Regions from separate parts of the Bacillus inaquosorum genome, predicted to be linked through region 4. Evidence: riboswitches for the same ligand, from Rfam matches in the RefSeq annotation. Region 4 holds a riboswitch; each other region holds the start of a gene.
The links. Region 4 has a riboswitch for S-adenosylmethionine ahead of M1M80_RS20315 (5-methyltetrahydropteroyltriglutamate--homocysteine S-methyltransferase). Riboswitches for the same ligand answer to the same signal wherever they lie in the genome.
Positions count from the first base shown of each region.

Region 1: it holds a riboswitch for S-adenosylmethionine, as region 4 does, so the genes downstream of both, M1M80_RS08605 (phosphoadenylyl-sulfate reductase) here and M1M80_RS20315 (5-methyltetrahydropteroyltriglutamate--homocysteine S-methyltransferase) in region 4, are expected to answer to the same signal.
Region 2: it holds a riboswitch for S-adenosylmethionine, as region 4 does, so the genes downstream of both, metI (cystathionine gamma-synthase/O-acetylhomoserine thiolyase) here and M1M80_RS20315 (5-methyltetrahydropteroyltriglutamate--homocysteine S-methyltransferase) in region 4, are expected to answer to the same signal.
Region 3: it holds a riboswitch for S-adenosylmethionine, as region 4 does, so the genes downstream of both, M1M80_RS10205 (2-hydroxyacid dehydrogenase) here and M1M80_RS20315 (5-methyltetrahydropteroyltriglutamate--homocysteine S-methyltransferase) in region 4, are expected to answer to the same signal.

Region 1 covers NZ_CP096592.1:1,737,481-1,741,666, reverse strand. The annotation lists gene cysP (sulfate permease) at 1-834, opposite strand, end outside; gene M1M80_RS08605 (phosphoadenylyl-sulfate reductase) at 846-1,547, opposite strand; SAM riboswitch class I at 1,710-1,815, opposite strand; gene pyrE (orotate phosphoribosyltransferase) at 1,960-2,592, opposite strand; gene pyrF (orotidine-5'-phosphate decarboxylase) at 2,589-3,308, opposite strand; gene M1M80_RS08590 (dihydroorotate dehydrogenase) at 3,277-4,186, opposite strand, start outside.
Region 2 covers NZ_CP096592.1:1,370,697-1,374,882, forward strand. The annotation lists gene M1M80_RS06640 (GNAT family N-acetyltransferase) at 1-264, opposite strand, end outside; gene M1M80_RS06645 (YjcG family protein) at 270-785, opposite strand; gene M1M80_RS06650 (esterase family protein) at 822-1,544, opposite strand; SAM riboswitch class I at 1,712-1,832, shown strand; gene metI (cystathionine gamma-synthase/O-acetylhomoserine thiolyase) at 1,901-3,022, shown strand; gene metC (cystathionine beta-lyase) at 3,015-4,186, shown strand, end outside.
Region 3 covers NZ_CP096592.1:2,106,850-2,111,035, reverse strand. The annotation lists gene M1M80_RS10210 (molybdopterin oxidoreductase family protein) at 1-1,790, opposite strand, end outside; SAM riboswitch class I at 1,938-2,029, shown strand; gene M1M80_RS10205 (2-hydroxyacid dehydrogenase) at 2,122-3,147, shown strand; gene M1M80_RS10200 (FGGY-family carbohydrate kinase) at 3,165-4,186, shown strand, end outside.
Region 4 covers NZ_CP096592.1:4,004,566-4,008,751, reverse strand. The annotation lists gene M1M80_RS20320 (3-hydroxybutyrate dehydrogenase) at 1-689, shown strand, start outside; gene M1M80_RS20315 (5-methyltetrahydropteroyltriglutamate--homocysteine S-methyltransferase) at 739-1,875, opposite strand; SAM riboswitch class I at 1,953-2,059, opposite strand; partial or broken gene M1M80_RS20310 (5-methyltetrahydropteroyltriglutamate--homocysteine S-methyltransferase) at 2,128-3,266, opposite strand; SAM riboswitch class I at 3,350-3,456, opposite strand; gene M1M80_RS20305 (LURP-one-related/scramblase family protein) at 3,522-4,010, opposite strand; gene M1M80_RS20300 (hypothetical protein) at 4,185-4,186, opposite strand, start outside.

The DNA of each region.
Region 1 (4,186 bases), 2.0 Mb from region 4:
ACCGTTTTTTGCCATGCCTATTCCGATAATAGACGATGACGTGACTTGCGCCAGAGGCACCGGCATCCCAAATACAGAACTGATGATCACCAGTCCGGCTCCTGTACCGGATAAGAGAATGCCTTCTCCTTTTGAGAATCTCGTAATTTTCTTCCCGTTTGTTTCTAACACCCGCCGGCCTAATAACAGTGCGCCAAGGGAGACAAAAACTCCCCCGTACAAGGTTCCTTTCGCGACATCAAGCACACCGGCCGCTACTAATGGGCCAACGGCATTCGCCACGTTGTTCATGCCGGCAGAGAACGCTTCAAAAAATCCGGCAACTAACAAAACAATGCCAAGGATTTTTTGCTTTTTAGAAGACTTAATTTCAATCTTAAAATAGCTAAACAGCTTTGAAACAAAATAGGTGAAGCCGAAAGCAAACAGCGGGACAAAAACCCAAAACGCCACAATGACCAGAAGATTGTTCACAAACAATACTTTGTAAGCCACTCCCACTCCGACAACCGCGCCGACTGTTACTTCACTTGTCGACAATGGAATGCCGAGCAGATTAGCCGTAAAGAGCGACAGCGCAGCGGCTCCAATAATGATGCAAACAATCGTCAGTGTAATCGTCTGCTCGGGGATAATGCCGGAGCTGATGGTTTTTACAACCTCGCCCCCGCCAATGACCGCCCCGGCCAGCACACCGACTGCACATATGATCAAAGCGTAGGTTTTCTTTTTGATGGCTCCAGAGCCGTAAGCAACTCCCATCGAAGCTGCAGCGCCGCTTGCACCGATATTCATCGCGAAAAACAAGCTAAATAAAATAGCGGCTAATTCCATTTTGCAGCTCCTTATTCATGCAATCCGCATTCTGTTTTCGCCATACCATTCCATCTGCCTGAGCGTAAATCCTCTGCGGTAAAAGCAGGAGCCGTACAAGGTGCGCAGCCAATGCTTGGATATCCTTGGTCATGAAGCGGGTTGTAGTCCAGCTCATTCCGGGATGTGTATCTCCAAATGTCTTTCCAAGTCCAATGGATAAGCGGACATACTTTTACTGATTTGAATTTTTCATCTTTGTTTAAGAAATTTGTATTGGCACGGCTTGGCCCTTGATCGCGGCGCAGACCGGAAAGCCAGGCCGGATGCCCTGAAAGCGCCTCTCTTAAAGGAACAACCTTTCTAAGATAGCAGCACTGATTCGGCTCTCTTTCCCACAGTTTGTCACCATATTCTTCGGCTTGCTCCTCAAGGGTAAGATCTGGCTTTTTCAGGATGATATTAAGACCCGGATAACGCTCTTTCACTCGCTCAATCGTTTCATAGGTTTCTTTAAAATGAAGTCCTGTATCAAGAAACACAATCTCTGCGTCTTTTTTCACTTTATAAATTAAGTCAATCAGAACGATTCCCTCAATTCCGAAACTGCAGGCATAAACAAGCTGATTGCCGTAATGGCCGTATGCCCACTTTAAAACTGACAGCGCTCCTTTATAAGGATCGTCTTCCGGAAATGTAATCGTTGGTTCCTCCCAATTATCGTACGTTAACATTTCTTCTTTCCTCCTTTCGGAGACAAACAAACAGTAGCTTTCTGCCGGTTGTCTTTTCCCAATTGTAATGTGGTGCGGCTGCTGTTATCGCAAACAGCCTTTTTTCCTCTTAAAATAAAAAACTTTCAATCCGGCGGAAAGAAAGACAGGAACAGCATGTAGCCCTTATCTTTCAAAATGGAATTCATTTTGCTGGAAGTAGCACCTTACACACTGTGCAGGTTGCCGGGCTTCATAGGTCCAGTCCCTCAGCCGCTCTTGATAAGTTTTTAGATTTGTAGTAAATTTTAGCACAATTCTAACATAAGTCAACCCGACTTTTTTTATAGGATTAATAAAAAAACAGGCCTCTAGGCCTGTTTTCACGCACAGCAAGGCTTTGAAGCCCCTGTGCATCACCGGAATTTATTTTTTATTTTTTAAACCAATCTTTCGACTCGGGATTTTGCTTCCACGTTTGCAGCTTTTTCAGATCGTCCGAATGAATATTTCCGTTTTCAAGCGCGACCTCTGTCAGCGTATCATAATCAGTTAATGAGTAGTATGGCAGTTCTGCCTTCGCAAACGCTTCCTGCGCTTTAGGAAGCCCGTACGTAAAGATTGAGACAACCCCAAGCACCTCACAGCCAGCCGCTTGTAAAGCTGCCGCAGCTTCAAGCACGCTGCCTCCTGTGGAGATTAAGTCTTCAATGACGACCGTTTTTTGGCCTTTTTGAACAGCTCCCTCAATCTGATTGCCTTTTCCGTGCGCTTTCGGCTTGCTTCTCACATAACACATCGGAAGATTCAAACGGTCAGCCGCCAGAGCAGCATGAGGAATACCGGCTGTTGCTGTTCCCGCAATCATTTCAGCTTCAGGAAAATGCTCTTCGACAAGCTTGCTGATGCCTGCGGCGACATCATTTCTGACCTCCCGGAAAGATAGTGTAAGGCGGTTGTCACAGTAGATTGGCGATAAAATGCCGCTTGCCCATGTAAATGGCTCGTTTGGGCGTAAAAATACAGCTTGGATGTCTAATAGATGTTTTGCGATGATTTGTTTCATTGTTTGATTCCCTCCCATTCGAGTCTGACAGCTTCATAGGCTTTTACCGGGTCTGCCGCTTTTGTAATCGAGCGTCCTACCACAATCGCTGATGAACCTTTCTCTCTTGCAATTGCAGGTGTTGCTACGCGGATTTGGTCATTCGCAGCGTCCTCTGACATCCTGATCCCCGGAGTGACAGTCAGAAATGAAGGCGAAACCGCTTGGTAAATTGCTTTCGCTTCATGAACAGAGCAGACCACTCCATCCAGTCCGCTTTCTTCCGCCAGTTTGCTGTAGTGCACAACCGTGTCGATCAGAGGCTTTTGGATCAGCAGTTCATCTTTCATCATTTGTTCAGATGTGCTTGTCAGCTGGGTTACCGCGATAAGTGACGGGCGTTTTTTTCCAGCCGGCGTACCTTCTTCTAAACCTTCCAGAGCTGCTTGCATCATTTTTTTGCCCCCGGCCGCATGAACATTGACGAGGTCTACTCCGAGACCGGCAAGGCGCTTCATCGCTTTGTTTACAGTGGTCGGGATGTCATGAAGTTTTAAATCTAAAAACAGTTCGCAATTTCTTTCTTTTAGCTGTTTAACTATGGATGGCCCTTCTTGATAAAAAAGCTCCATTCCAACCTTTACAAATAACGGTTCTTTCTGAAAAGGCGCTAAGAATGCAAGTGTTTCTTCAACTGATGCAAAATCAAGCGCGATGATGGGCAGGTTGTTTTTCATGATTCCAGCTCCTTCCGATGCATTCTTCAATTGTTTGATAGCCGTATTGGCGCAAAACAGCAGGGAGCTGTTCAATGATGTCTGGACATGCAAAAGGATTCACAAAGTTTGCTGTTCCGACTGCGACCGCGCTTGCTCCCGCGAGAAGAAACTCCAGTGCATCTTCAGCCGTCTGCACGCCTCCCATACCGATAATCGGGATATTGACAGCCTGGCTGACTTCATACACCATGCGAATGGCAACCGGCTTCACAGCAGGGCCGGAAAGTCCCCCTGTTTTATTCGCTAATATCGGCTTGCCTGATTTTAAATCGAGCCTCATGCCGATTAATGTGTTGATCATCGTAAGACCATCCGCTCCCGCCTCTTCGATCGCTGATGCAATTTCTGTGATATTTGCCACGTTCGGGGAAAGCTTCACATAAACGGGCACATCTGAAACCTCTTTAACCGCTTTCGTCAAATCGGCAGCCATTTCAGGGTTCGTGCCAAAAGCGATTCCGCCTGTTTTCACATTCGGGCAGGAAATGTTCAATTCAAGTGCATGAACATTAGGCGCTTTGCTGATATGCTTCGCGACTTCAACATAATCCTCGACTTGAGAGCCTGCGACATTGGCAATGATCGGCGTATCAAACTGCTCAAGCCACGGCAGCTCATTTTGCAAGACGCTTTCCAGCCCCGGATTTTGCAGACCGATCGCATTGAGCATTCCAGCGCCAGTCTCAGCTACCCTAGGGGTCGGATTCCCGAAGCGAGGCTCTTTTGTCGTAGCTTTGATCATGATTGCTCCGAGACAAGACAAATCATAAAAACGCGCAAACTCTTTTCCAAAACCGAAGCAGCCTGATGCAGGAATGATCGGGTTTTTCAAATCA
Region 2 (4,186 bases), 1.6 Mb from region 4:
TTTCATAATGATGCCGCCGACACCGGCTGAACGGTGGCTTTTTAATACACAAATCCGCTCTAACTTGCCGTAGCCGTCCTTCATACGCCATCTTCCGGCGCCGACAGGCTTTTCACCGTCATACACGACGATATGCTCCGACTCATTTTCTAGTTCGTCAATTTCTTCTTCAGCAGGCACGTTTTGTTCTTTGACAAAGACTTCTTCTCTTACATAAAATGCATCTTTCATTTGTTCTTCATTTTTTGCAATAACTGCTTCCAAGTCGATTATTCTCCTCCGCCTAGCAAGAAGGTTTCATACACTGTCCATGATCCGTTTTCCAGCTGATAAAGCAAGTGGAAGCGATCAACGATTTCTTCATGTGACACTTCCTGCATTTTTAATTGTCCCAGCACATCCGAATGCTCATCGTCGGAAAGATTTTGCCCGACCGTCACATGCGGAACGAAATTGTATTCCTGTTCACCAGCCAACACGCCGGTGTATAACTTTTCATTGAGTGTTTTTAATTCTTCCGTCGGCTCTGCTTTGATGTAAATGACATTATTAACAGGCGCAAATGAGCTGTATTTTGTCATTTTGAGAACGACCGGATGGGACTCCTTCGCGATGTTTCTTAGATGTGATACAAGCTGATCCGCTTTCTCCTCCGCACATTCAAACGATGCTCTCAATGTCAAATGGGGCGGGATCAGGGAATAGCTCGGGTCATAGCGCTTTCTGTAAGAGTTCGCAAGGTCTTGGAGTTTTTTTGATGGAAATAAAACGATTCCGTATTTCATATTATGTCCCTCCTGGAAATAAAGTATGATAGAGTATCAAAGCATTTTTTTCAGCGCCGGCGTGATGAGCGGCTGCCAGTATGTCCATTTGTGATCTCCGTCAAATGGCTCAAAATAATAATCGGAAAGCTTCTTCTCCAGCAGCTGTTTCAGCTCCTGATTCGGTCCTGTAAAGTCCAGAATGTTTCCGTCTGTTGTGTGGACGTCAGTTTCTTTTGTGCCGATTTGGTGATAAATAGAAAGGTGTTTGATATCGTCTGACTGTTTTACAGCTTCCAATACATGTTTGTCAACATAAGGAGACTGCATGATGATGTTTCCGAACATATTCGGATAATCAAGCGCTGTCATAAGAGATATGGTAGCCCCGAGCGAATCGCCTATCAGCGTGCGTCCGTAGCCGACCTGATAGGTTGGATACTCGTCATCCGCAAACGGAACGAGCTCATGGGCGATAAACCGTTTATACCCCGGAAATTTTGAACCTTCCGGATGATAGGTTTTTCTGCGCTCTTTTACATCCTTATAAGGAACACCGATAATAATGCTCCGGTCTATTTCCCGTTTGGACAGCAATTCCTCGACCTGTCTGCCGATTCTCCCCAGCCTGAAATAATCGTGGCCGTCCTGCGCGATAATGACATGGTATTTATAAAGAGGGGAGTAGTTGGACGGCAGATAAACGAGCAATGTCATTTCTTCGTTAAGCTCTTTTGAAAAGAATTTCTTTTCTTGCACTGTGCCGTTTTTCGGTGCCATAATACATTCCTCCAGGACATCACTAGACTTTCTTGCTGTTTTCCATTATTGTACCATGAATTATTAGAAATTTCTCTCTTTAAACCGTTCGGAACTCGAAGAAAAAAGTGTTGAAATAAACTGCAAATTGCGCTAATATAAAACAATCAGAAAATTGAAATCGATATTTCTTATCGTGAGAGGTGGAGGGACTGGCCCTTAGAAACCTCAGCAACCGGCTTGTTTTGCATATGCAAAACGCCAAGGTGCTAAATCCAGCAAGCGTTTTTTATGCTTGGAAGATAAGAAGAAGCGTTAAACCCCTTCTTCTTATGAAGAAGGGGTTTTTTATTATGAAAAGGGAAGGTGTCAGCTATATGTCACAGCACGTTGAAACGAAATTAGCCCAAATCGGGAACCGAAGCGACGAAGTAACGGGAACAGTGAGTCCTCCTATTTATTTATCAACAGCATACCGCCACAGAGGGATCGGAGAATCAACCGGATTTGATTATGTCCGCACGAAAAATCCGACACGCCAGCTTGTTGAGGACGCGATCGCCAGCTTAGAAAACGGAGCGAGAGGGCTTGCCTTCAGTTCGGGAATGGCAGCCATCCAAACGATTATGGCGCTGTTTAAAAGCGGAGATGAACTGATTGTTTCATCGGACCTATATGGCGGCACGTACCGTCTGTTTGAAAATGAATGGAAAAAATACGGATTGACCTTTCATTATGATGATTTCAGCGATGAGGACTGTTTACGCTCTAAGATTACGTCAAATACAAAAGCAGTGTTTGTGGAAACACCGACAAATCCGCTCATGCAGGAGGCGGACATTGAAAGGATCGCCCGGATTACAAAAGAGCACGGTCTTCTGCTGATCGTTGATAATACATTTTATACACCGGTCTTGCAGCGTCCGCTTGAGCTGGGAGCTGACATTGTGATTCACAGCGCAACCAAGTATTTAGGCGGGCATAACGACTTGCTTGCGGGACTTGTCGTTGTAAAGGATGAGCAGCTTGGTGAGGAAATGTTTCAACACCAAAATGCGATCGGCGCCGTCCTGCCTCCGTTCGATTCGTGGCTTCTGATGAGAGGAATGAAGACGCTGAGCCTCAGAATGCGCCAGCATCAGGCAAACGCGCAGGAGCTTGCGGCCTTTTTAGAAGAGCAGGATGAAATTGCCGATGTACTGTATCCCGGAAAAGGCGGCATGCTGTCCTTCCGTCTTCAAAAAGAAGAGTGGGTCAACCCATTTTTAAAAGCGCTGAAGACCATTTGTTTTGCAGAAAGCCTCGGCGGGGTGGAGAGCTTTATTACATACCCTGCCACACAGACGCACATGGATATTCCTGAAGAGATCCGCATCGCAAACGGGGTCTGCAATCGTTTGCTGCGTTTTTCGGTCGGAATTGAACATGCGGAAGATTTAAAAGAGGACCTAAAACAGGCGTTATGTCAGGTCAAAGAGGGAGCTGTTTCATTTGAGTAATCACAATTGGACGCTGGAAACCCAGCTCGTGCACAATCCATTTAAAACAGACGGCGCAACAGGGGCGGTCAGTGTACCGATTCAGCACGCATCGACCTTTCACCAATCTTCATTTGAAGAGTTTGGCGCATATGATTACAGCCGCTCAGGCACGCCGACCAGAACGGCTCTTGAAGAAACAATTGCCGCACTGGAAGGGGGAACGAGAGGATTTGCTTTCAGTTCAGGCATGGCTGCCATCTCAACAGCATTTTTACTTCTGTCACAGGGCGATCACGTTCTTGTGACAGAAGATGTATACGGCGGAACCTTCCGCATGGTGACAGAGGTGCTGACCCGGTTTGGCATTGAGCATACATTTGTCGACATGACGGATACAAACGAAGTAGCACGGAATATCAAGCCGAACACAAAAGTTATTTATATGGAGACACCGTCAAATCCGACACTTGGGATCACTGATATTAAAGCGGTTGTTCAGCTTGCAAAAGAAAACGGCTGTCTGACCTTTCTGGACAATACATTCATGACACCGGCACTGCAGCGTCCGCTTGATCTCGGCGTGGATATTGTGCTTCACAGTGCAACAAAATTTCTGAGCGGACACAGCGATGTGCTGTCAGGCCTGGCTGCTGTCAAGGATGAAGAGCTTGGGAAGCAGCTGTATAAGCTGCAAAACTCGTTCGGCGCCGTCCTTGGCGTGCAAGATTGCTGGCTCGTGCTGCGCGGATTAAAAACATTGCAGGTCCGTTTAGAAAAAGCGAGCCAAACAGCGCAGCGGCTTGCGGAATTTTTCCAGAAGCATCCGGCGGTGAAACGCGTGTATTATCCGGGACTGTCTGATCATCCGGGTGCTGAAACCCATAAGAGCCAGTCAACGGGAGCGGGCGCCGTGCTATCTTTTGAGCTTGAAAGCAAAGAGGCCGTTAAGAAATTAGTAGAGAATGTATCACTTCCGGTCTTCGCTGTCAGCCTTGGTGCAGTGGAATCGATTTTGTCCTATCCGGCTACGATGTCTCACGCCGCAATGCCTAAGCAAGAACGTGAAAAACGAGGAATCACAGACGGCCTTCTCCGTCTTAGTGTGGGTGTCGAACATGCAGATGATTTAGAACGTGATTTCAAACAAGCGCTGAAAGAAATTGCGCCAGTGGCGGTCCGTTA
Region 3 (4,186 bases), 1.9 Mb from region 4:
ATAAAGAGCTTTGGCGTCTTTTCAAGCCTGATGTGTTTTTCGTTGTTGGAAAACGTTGAGTTTAAGAAATTATGGTTTGGCGCCGGAACATACATAAACGGATGTTCATTATCAGATACAAGAGGCGTATATGTCGGTAATGCCGGGAAACCGTCTTGTTTCATTTTTTCTGAATATAATTCTATTTTTCCGCTTGGAGTCGGAAGTTTGCCTGGAAACAGCGGCTTTTTGCGTTTCGCTTTCATAAATGAGTGCTTAGTAAGTGAATCGTAATCAATCTCCGCCAAATACGGATTATCTGGATGATCAAGCGCCTGGCGAATCAATTCTTCATCTGAGTCCTTGAGCTCTTGGTCTGTGAATCCCATTGCTTCAGCCAGTAATCGGAACACTTCAGTGTTAGACTTGCTTTCACCATATCTCTCAATCACCGGTTGCTGAAGCTGAATGTAATGGTGCCAGTAGGAGGTATAAAAATCGGTATTTTCAAAAGCGGATGTTGCAGGCAGGACAATGTCTGCGTATGCAGCCGTTTCCGTCAAAAACAAATCATGAACTACAGTAAATAGGTCTTCCCGCAGCAAGCCCTGTCTGACTTTGTTCGCTTCCGGCGCGACAACGGCCGGGTTCGTCCCGTAAATAAAAAGAGAGCGAATAGGCGGATCTGTTTCCAAAAGCACTTTGCCAAGCTGATTCATATTAAACGATCTCGGTGTGCGCCCTTTCAGTAAGTCAGGCCGCTGCAAGGCATTCGTGTTATATTCTAAAATTCCGCTGTTATGCTTAATTGCGCCGCCCCCTTTGTGCAGCCATTGGCCAGTGATTGCCGGAAGACAGGCAATCGTCCTTACAATCATCCCGCCGTTATCGTGATGCTGGATTCCGTTTCCGATTCTGATAAAAGAAGGGGAGGATTCGCCGTACATTCTTGCCAGCTGATAAATATCTTCAGTGCTGACACCGGTAATCAGTGACACCTTTTCCGGATCATACTGTTTCACGTGTTCACGGAGATCTTCATAGCCGACCGTGTATTCAGACAGAAATGCTTCATCATGAAGGTTTTCTTTAAATAAAATGTGCATGATGCCAAGGGCAAGTGCGCTGTCGGTTCCGGGTTTTATGGGAATAAACCAATCGGCGAGACGCCCTGTCTGATTTTTATGCACATCAATCACGACAATTTTGGCACCCTGTTTTCGTACTTTTTGGGCGATTGTAATTTGGTGCATGTTTGTGCTGACCGCGTTGATTCCCCAAAAAATAAATAGTTTCGTATGAATGGTTTCCTCAGGATCAATTCCCGCACTTATACCCATTGTATATTTATAGCCCTCAGATCCCGCTTTGCTGCAAATTGTCCGTTCGAGCTGACTTGAACCCATGCGGTAAAAGAAGCGGCGGTCCATACCTTCAGCTGTTAATTTTCCCATATTTCCATAAAAGCTGTACGGGAGTATGCTTTCAGCTCCCTCTTCATCAATCAGCTGTTTCCAGCGGGAGGTAATGGTATCAATTGCCTCATCCCAAGAAATCGGTTCAAATATCGCCTGACCTTTCGCACCTGTCCGTTTAAGCGGTGTAGTCAGCCGCTTTTCATCATAGATGCGCTCCGTCATGTTTCGGACTTTGTTGCATATGTTTCCGGCCGTAACAGGATGGTCGGGATCACCTTGCACTTTCACAATTTTTCCGTCTTTTTTATGTATTAATAATCCGCACTGATCCGGGCAGTCAAGCGAGCAAACGGATTTGAAAATGCCGTTTTGTTGTGTTGCAAAAGATTTCATGGCCCAGTTCCTCTCTCTAGTTAGATATTTTGTAAGAATTATAACATTTCGGATGATAACGTCAATTCTGAAAAAAGAGATTGACATCAATCTGAGACTTCTTTATGATAAACGTATTCTTCATTCTGAAAATTACATACTCAACATTTTCTATCCAGAGAGGTGGAGGGACTGGCCCTATGAAACCTCGGCAACATTATTGTGCCAATTCCAGCAAGCGTCAGCTTGAAAGATAGGAAAGCAAGGTTTATACCGGCGTCTGTCTGTAACAGGGCACGCCTATATATGAATCTCTTTCCATCTTCGGAAAGAGATTTTTTTATGAAAAAATATGATGAAAAGGATGTTTTGCACCATGACGGTTTTGGTTACAGCGCCGTACAACGAAGAAGGACGCAAAGAGCTTGAAAAATTGTTCGGCTCGGTTGCTTATCACACCTGGAAGGAGCAAGGCCGGGCATACCGGGAAGATGAAATCATTCAGCTATTAAAAGAAACAAATGCAAAAGGCTTGATTACTGAGCTTGATCAAGTAACAGACAGCGTATTTGCTTCTGTTCCCGAACTTTCATTTGTCGGTGTGTGCAGGGGAATGCCCTCCAATGTGGATGTGGCCGCAGCATCAAAAAGAGGCATTCCCGTTTTTTATACACCCGGGCGGAATGCGCAAGCCGTTGCTGAAATGTTTATCGGTAATGTGATTTCCTTTCTCCGCCATACCAGCACCTCGAATCAATGGCTGAAGGATGGAAAGTGGGACAGTGATTACCTGCAGGCTTATGTCAAATTTAAAGGAAATGAATTAACGGGAAAAACGGTCGGCATGGTTGGGTTTGGCGCCGTTGGTCAAAGGATTGCAAAACTGCTGACTGCGTTCGACTGTAAAATAAAGTATTACGATCCATACGTACAAGACGATCATCCTCAATATGAAAAAGTATCTCTTAAAACGGTTTTTTCAGACAGTGATATCGTTTCTGTCCATCTGCCTCGTACCGAGGAAACACTTGGACTGATTGATCGGGCATATTTAGATCTGATGAAAGAGAGTGCGATTTTCGTCAATACTTCAAGAGCGGTTGTGGTAAACCGTGACGATCTTTTATCTGTATTAAAAGAACATAAAATCAGAGGAGCCATTTTAGACGTTTTTTATCATGAACCTCCAGAGGAATCGGATTACAAATTGATTTCATTGCCTAATGTTCTGGCAACACCGCATCTCGCTGGAGCAACCTTTGAAGTGGAGGATCATCACGTGACGATCCTGAATGAAGCCCTCAAAAAATGGAAGGTTGAAAAAACTCTTAATATTCCGACATTGTATAACAAAGATAAGCTAAAAACAGAGGCATAAGAAAGGAGGCTAACGGAATGAAAAAACAAAAAGGCTATCTCGTTTTTGATATCGGCACAGGCAATGCGAGAGTAGCGATCGTGAGTGTATCAGGCAGTGTTCAAACGGTTGAACGGGAGGACATCGTGTATGCCACCGAGACGCTTTACCCGGACAGCCGTTATTTTTCTCCTCAGGTGCTGTGGAAGCAAGTCATGAGATTGGCAAAACGTGCGCTTTCCCGTTCGCATGATATTGACATAATAGGTTTGACATCGACGAGTCAAAGACAGGGGATTGTTCTGATTGATCAGAACGGCGACTCTTTTCTAGGGCTGCCGAACATTGATAACCGTGGCCGTGAGTGGGAGGAGAGCATACCCAATCAGGAAGAGATATACAGCTGCACAGGCCGCCTGCCGACCGCACTTTTTTCTGCGCTCAAGCTTTATGGTTTAAAAGAACGCCAGCCCTCTTTATGGGAAAAAACGGCAAGCTTTACAAGCATCAGTGATTGGGTAACGTACCAGCTGAGCGGAATATTGACATATGAACCCTCACAGGCAACCGAAACCCTGCTGTTTGATGTGAAGCAAAACACTTGGTCAGAAGAGATGTGCGGCATATTCGGCTTCTCCCCATCAATCCTTCCGCCTCTTGTAAGAGCGGGAACAGCGATTGGAACGATAACAAATGAGTATGCGTCCGAATTAGGCCTTTCTATACATGCAAAGGTTATAGCAGGGGGCGGAGATACACAGCTGGCTGTGAAAAGCACCGGCGCTGCTCTTAAGGACATCGTCATCGTATCTGGGACAACAACGCCAATAACCAAAATTACTGCTGATCATGACGACACAAAACATAAAGCCTGGCTGAACTGCCATACAGAACATAGCCAATGGCTTGTGGAAACAAATCCGGGAATTACCGGCCTGAATTATCAAAAATTAAAACAGATTTTTTACCCGAATGAATCGTACGAAGTGATGGAGGAAGAGATTTCTGCAATTGCTAAAGAAGACAATGCATGTGTGGCGGCTCTCGGTTCTTATTTATC
Region 4 (4,186 bases):
GCGTCATCGTTTCGGATCTCCATCAGGAAGCGTGTGAAAAGGCCGCCTCCAAGCTTGCCGAAGAAGGCTTTGACGCAGAAGCCGTTCCGTGTGATGTGACAAAGGAAGCGCAAGTCGCTGATACGGTGAACACCATCCAGAAACGATACGGCCGCTTGGATATTTTGGTGAACAATGCCGGTATTCAGCACGTCGCCCCGATTGAAGAGTTTCCCACAGAAACCTTTGAGCAGCTGATCAAGGTCATGCTGACGGCGCCCTTCATCGCGATGAAGCATGTGTTTCCGATCATGAAAAAACAGCAGTTTGGCAGAATCATTAATATCGCGTCTGTTAATGGCTTAGTCGGCTTTGCGGGGAAATCCGCTTATAATAGCGCCAAGCACGGCGTCATTGGGCTGACAAAGGTCGGGGCGCTGGAAGGCGCGCCCCACGGCATTACAGTCAACGCGCTCTGTCCGGGTTATGTCGATACTCAGCTTGTCCGCAATCAGCTGAGCGATCTTTCGAAAACGAGAAATGTCCCTTACGACTCCGTACTTGAACAGGTCATTTTTCCGCTTGTCCCGCAAAAACGACTGCTTTCCGTCAAGGAAATCGCGGATTATGCGGTGTTTTTGGCAAGCGGGAAAGCGAAGGGCGTCACCGGGCAGGCTGTCGTCCTTGATGGGGGCTACACCGCTCAATGACATAAAAAAACACACTTGCTCCGTTAGGGAATCAAGTGTGTTTTTTGGCTTATTTCCAAACATCGTTAGCGATCTCAACCACATGGCGGAGCTTCGCCCATTGCTGTTCTTCAGTCAGCTTGTTGCCTTCCTCAGTTGAAGCGAATCCGCATTGAGGGCTGAGACAAAGCTGGTCTAAGCTCACATAACGGGACGCTTCTTCGATACGGCGTTTCACGTCGTCCGGATGTTCAAGCTCACCGAATTTAGATGTCACTAAGCCGAGGACAAGCTGAAGATCAGAGCGCTTTACATAACGGAGCGGTTCAAATCCGCCTGAGCGTGAATCATCATACTCCAGGAATAGACCGTCCAGGTTCAAGCCGTCAAAAATGGTTTCGGCTGCTGCGTCATAGCCGCCTTCCGCTGTCCAAGTGGACTGGAAGTTGCCGCGGCAAATATGCATGGTTACCGTCAGATCATCAGGACGGTCTGCAATCGCGTCGTTAATCGATTTCGCAAACAGCTGGCGAAGCTCGTCAGGCGTTGTTCCGAACGCCTCGATTTGTTTTAAGCCTTTTTCAGATAAGAAAACAGCCCATGCCGTATCATCAAGCTGGAGGTAGCGGCAGCCTCTGTCATAAAACGCTTGAATCGCTTTTTTATATGCTTTGGATACATCGTGCTGGAAAAGGTGATAGTCTTTTTTGTACGCATCCTTTTCAAGTTTCCCACGGAAAAACAGCATATTCGGGCTCGGGATCGTCATTTTTGGCGTCGCGTCACCGGCAATGCTATGGAGAAATGAGTAATCTTCAAGCATTGGGTGAGTTGAAAAGTCGATATCGCCTGTGACTTTAATGCCGCGTGCTTTTGTCTGTACGTTATGGAATTGAATGCCCTGCTCAGGAGTAAACGGCTCAACGCCATCCAGGTTTTCCAGGAAATCAAAATGCCACCACGCTCTGCGGAATTCACCGTCTGTCACGACGTTCAGTCCGGTTTCCTTTTGTTTTTCCACAATGCGGATGATTTCATCGTTTTCGATCTGGCGAAGCTGCTCAGCCGTAATCTCGCCGGCCGCTTTTTGCAGCCGCGCTTTTTTGACGGGCTCTGATCTCAGCAGGCTTCCGACTTGATCCGCGCGAAACGGCGGTTTTTTTCTTTGAAGTGATTTTTGTTCTGCGGGTGTTGTTTGTTGTGACATGTTGTCCATTCCTTCTTTCCATTCGAATATAAAAAAGCTCTTCCTTTGGATAAGGAAGAGCTTGCGTGACAATCTCAACCTTATCTTCAAGAGCAATCATTGCTCTAAAGGATTTAGCACCATTCTGTTAAACAGCGGTTGCCGGGTATCGCAGGGCCAGTCCCTCCACCTCTCTTGATAAGGAAAACCTTTTTATGAAATTTTCTGATAGTATCTATTATTCACACATTTTCTGTTTCTGTCAATGATAGATTATCCCCACACATCGTTGGCGATGTCGACGACATGGCGCAGCTTTGCCCATTGCTGCTCCTCTGTCAAAAGATTGCCTTCTTCTGTAGAGGCAAAACCGCACTGAGGGCTGAGGCACAGCTGATCCAGGCTGACAAAACGCGCAGCTTCATTGATTCGGCGTTTCACATCATCAGGATTTTCGAGCTCGCCGTATTTCGATGTGATCAAGCCAAGCACAATTTGCAGATCCTTGCGTTTCACGAAACGGAGCGGATCAAAATTCCCAGAGCGGTCATCATCGTATTCCAAGAACAGCCCGTCCAGGTTTAAGCCGTCCAAAATCGTTTCCGCTACAGCGTCGTAGCCTCCAGATGCCGCCCAAGTTGAACGGAAGTTGCCGCGGCAAATGTGCATCGTGATTGCTAAATCATCAGGGCGGTCTGCCACTGCATCGTTAATCGTTTTGGCAAACAAGTCAGGCAATGTTTCTGGATCGCCGCCGAGCGCCCGGACAACCTCTCTGCCTTTTTCCTCAAAGAAAAGAGACCATGACGTATCATCAAGCTGAAGATAGCGGCATCCAGCGTCATAAAAGGCTTTAATTGCTTTTTTGTACGCTTGGGCCAGATCATGAAAGTATTCCTCTTGGTCGTCATAAATCCCTTTATCCGCCTTTTCACCGAAAAACAGCATATTCGGGCTCGGAATCGTCAGCTTTGGTGTCGCGTCGCCGGCAATCTCATGTAAAAATTGATAATCGGCAAGCGCTGGGTGGCTCGTAAAATCAAGTTTTCCCGTCACTTTGATGCTGCGTGCTTTTGTTTTCGCGTTATGGAACTGAATCCCTTCAGCCGGGATGAACGGTTCCACTCCGTCAAGCCCTTCCAGGAAATCGTAATGCCACCAAGAACGGCGGAATTCTCCGTCTGTTACCACATCGAGACCGATTTCTTTTTGTTTTTCCACAATGCGGGTGATTTCTTGATTTTCAATATCACGAAGCTGTTCCGCCGTGATCTCGCCGGCCGCTTTTTTCTGCCGGGCTTCTTTCACCGGAGCGGAGCGCAGCGCAGTAAACTGCCGACATGATCGGCGCGGAAAGGAGCTTTGTGTTGTTGTACTGTTTTTTGTCCTGCGGCATTTGTTTGTTGAGCCATGTCATTCGCCTCTTTTCTGAAATGTGTTGAGCATAAAAAAGCTCTTCCTTTGTGTAAGGAAGAGCTTGAACGATCAAATCTCCGCCTCATCTGCAAGAACGCAATGTTCTAAAGGATTTAGCACCATTCTGTTTGAAACAGCGGTTGCCGGGTATCATAGGGCCAGTCCCTCCACCTCTCTTGATAAGGTATATCTTCATATTCAAATTTCAATTATCTTAATATTATTACTTTTGGATCAATTGTCAACACTTTTTAGAAAATACTTTCATCTTCATCGTCATATAATACCATATCCAGTACGATAGCGATGGCCGTGCAAATCAGCACATCTTCTTCGTTTGCAATCTGCAAATGATAGGAATCACCCCAGCTCAGCCACTTCTTGCTCACCGACATCCGGACATTCTTTCCGTCCGTCAGCTGGAATTCATCCTTCCACAAGTCACCGTCAATTTCCCAGTTGAGCTTAGAAATTTCAAATTTTGGTTTGAAAAATGTTAGTTTCTTCGTCACCTCACAAACTGTTTCCCCGCCAATTGAAATCACATATCGCGGCAATAAAGACATTACTTTTTGTTCTATGGAAACGAGTGTTTTTCCGGATGAATCTGTCATTTGCAGCGAGTCCCCTAACGAAAAGAACCGCCCCTCGACCTTGAATGTCTCTTGTTCATCCCGGTCATAAATGTGAAATGCATCTTTAAACGAGAACATCTTTTGTTTCATAAATAATTCGATCATTGCTGAAGTCTCCTTTTGATTTGCCTTGTAAGAGATTACGGACAGGGGGGCAAAAAGGTTTCAAGTTCCAAATCTAGTAACCAGAAACGCGCTGGCCGTTTTTTACGAGTAATTAATGTTTCTAAATTAAAAAAAGGCTGCATCGTTCAGCAGCCTTTCTTTTGAAATATAGTATT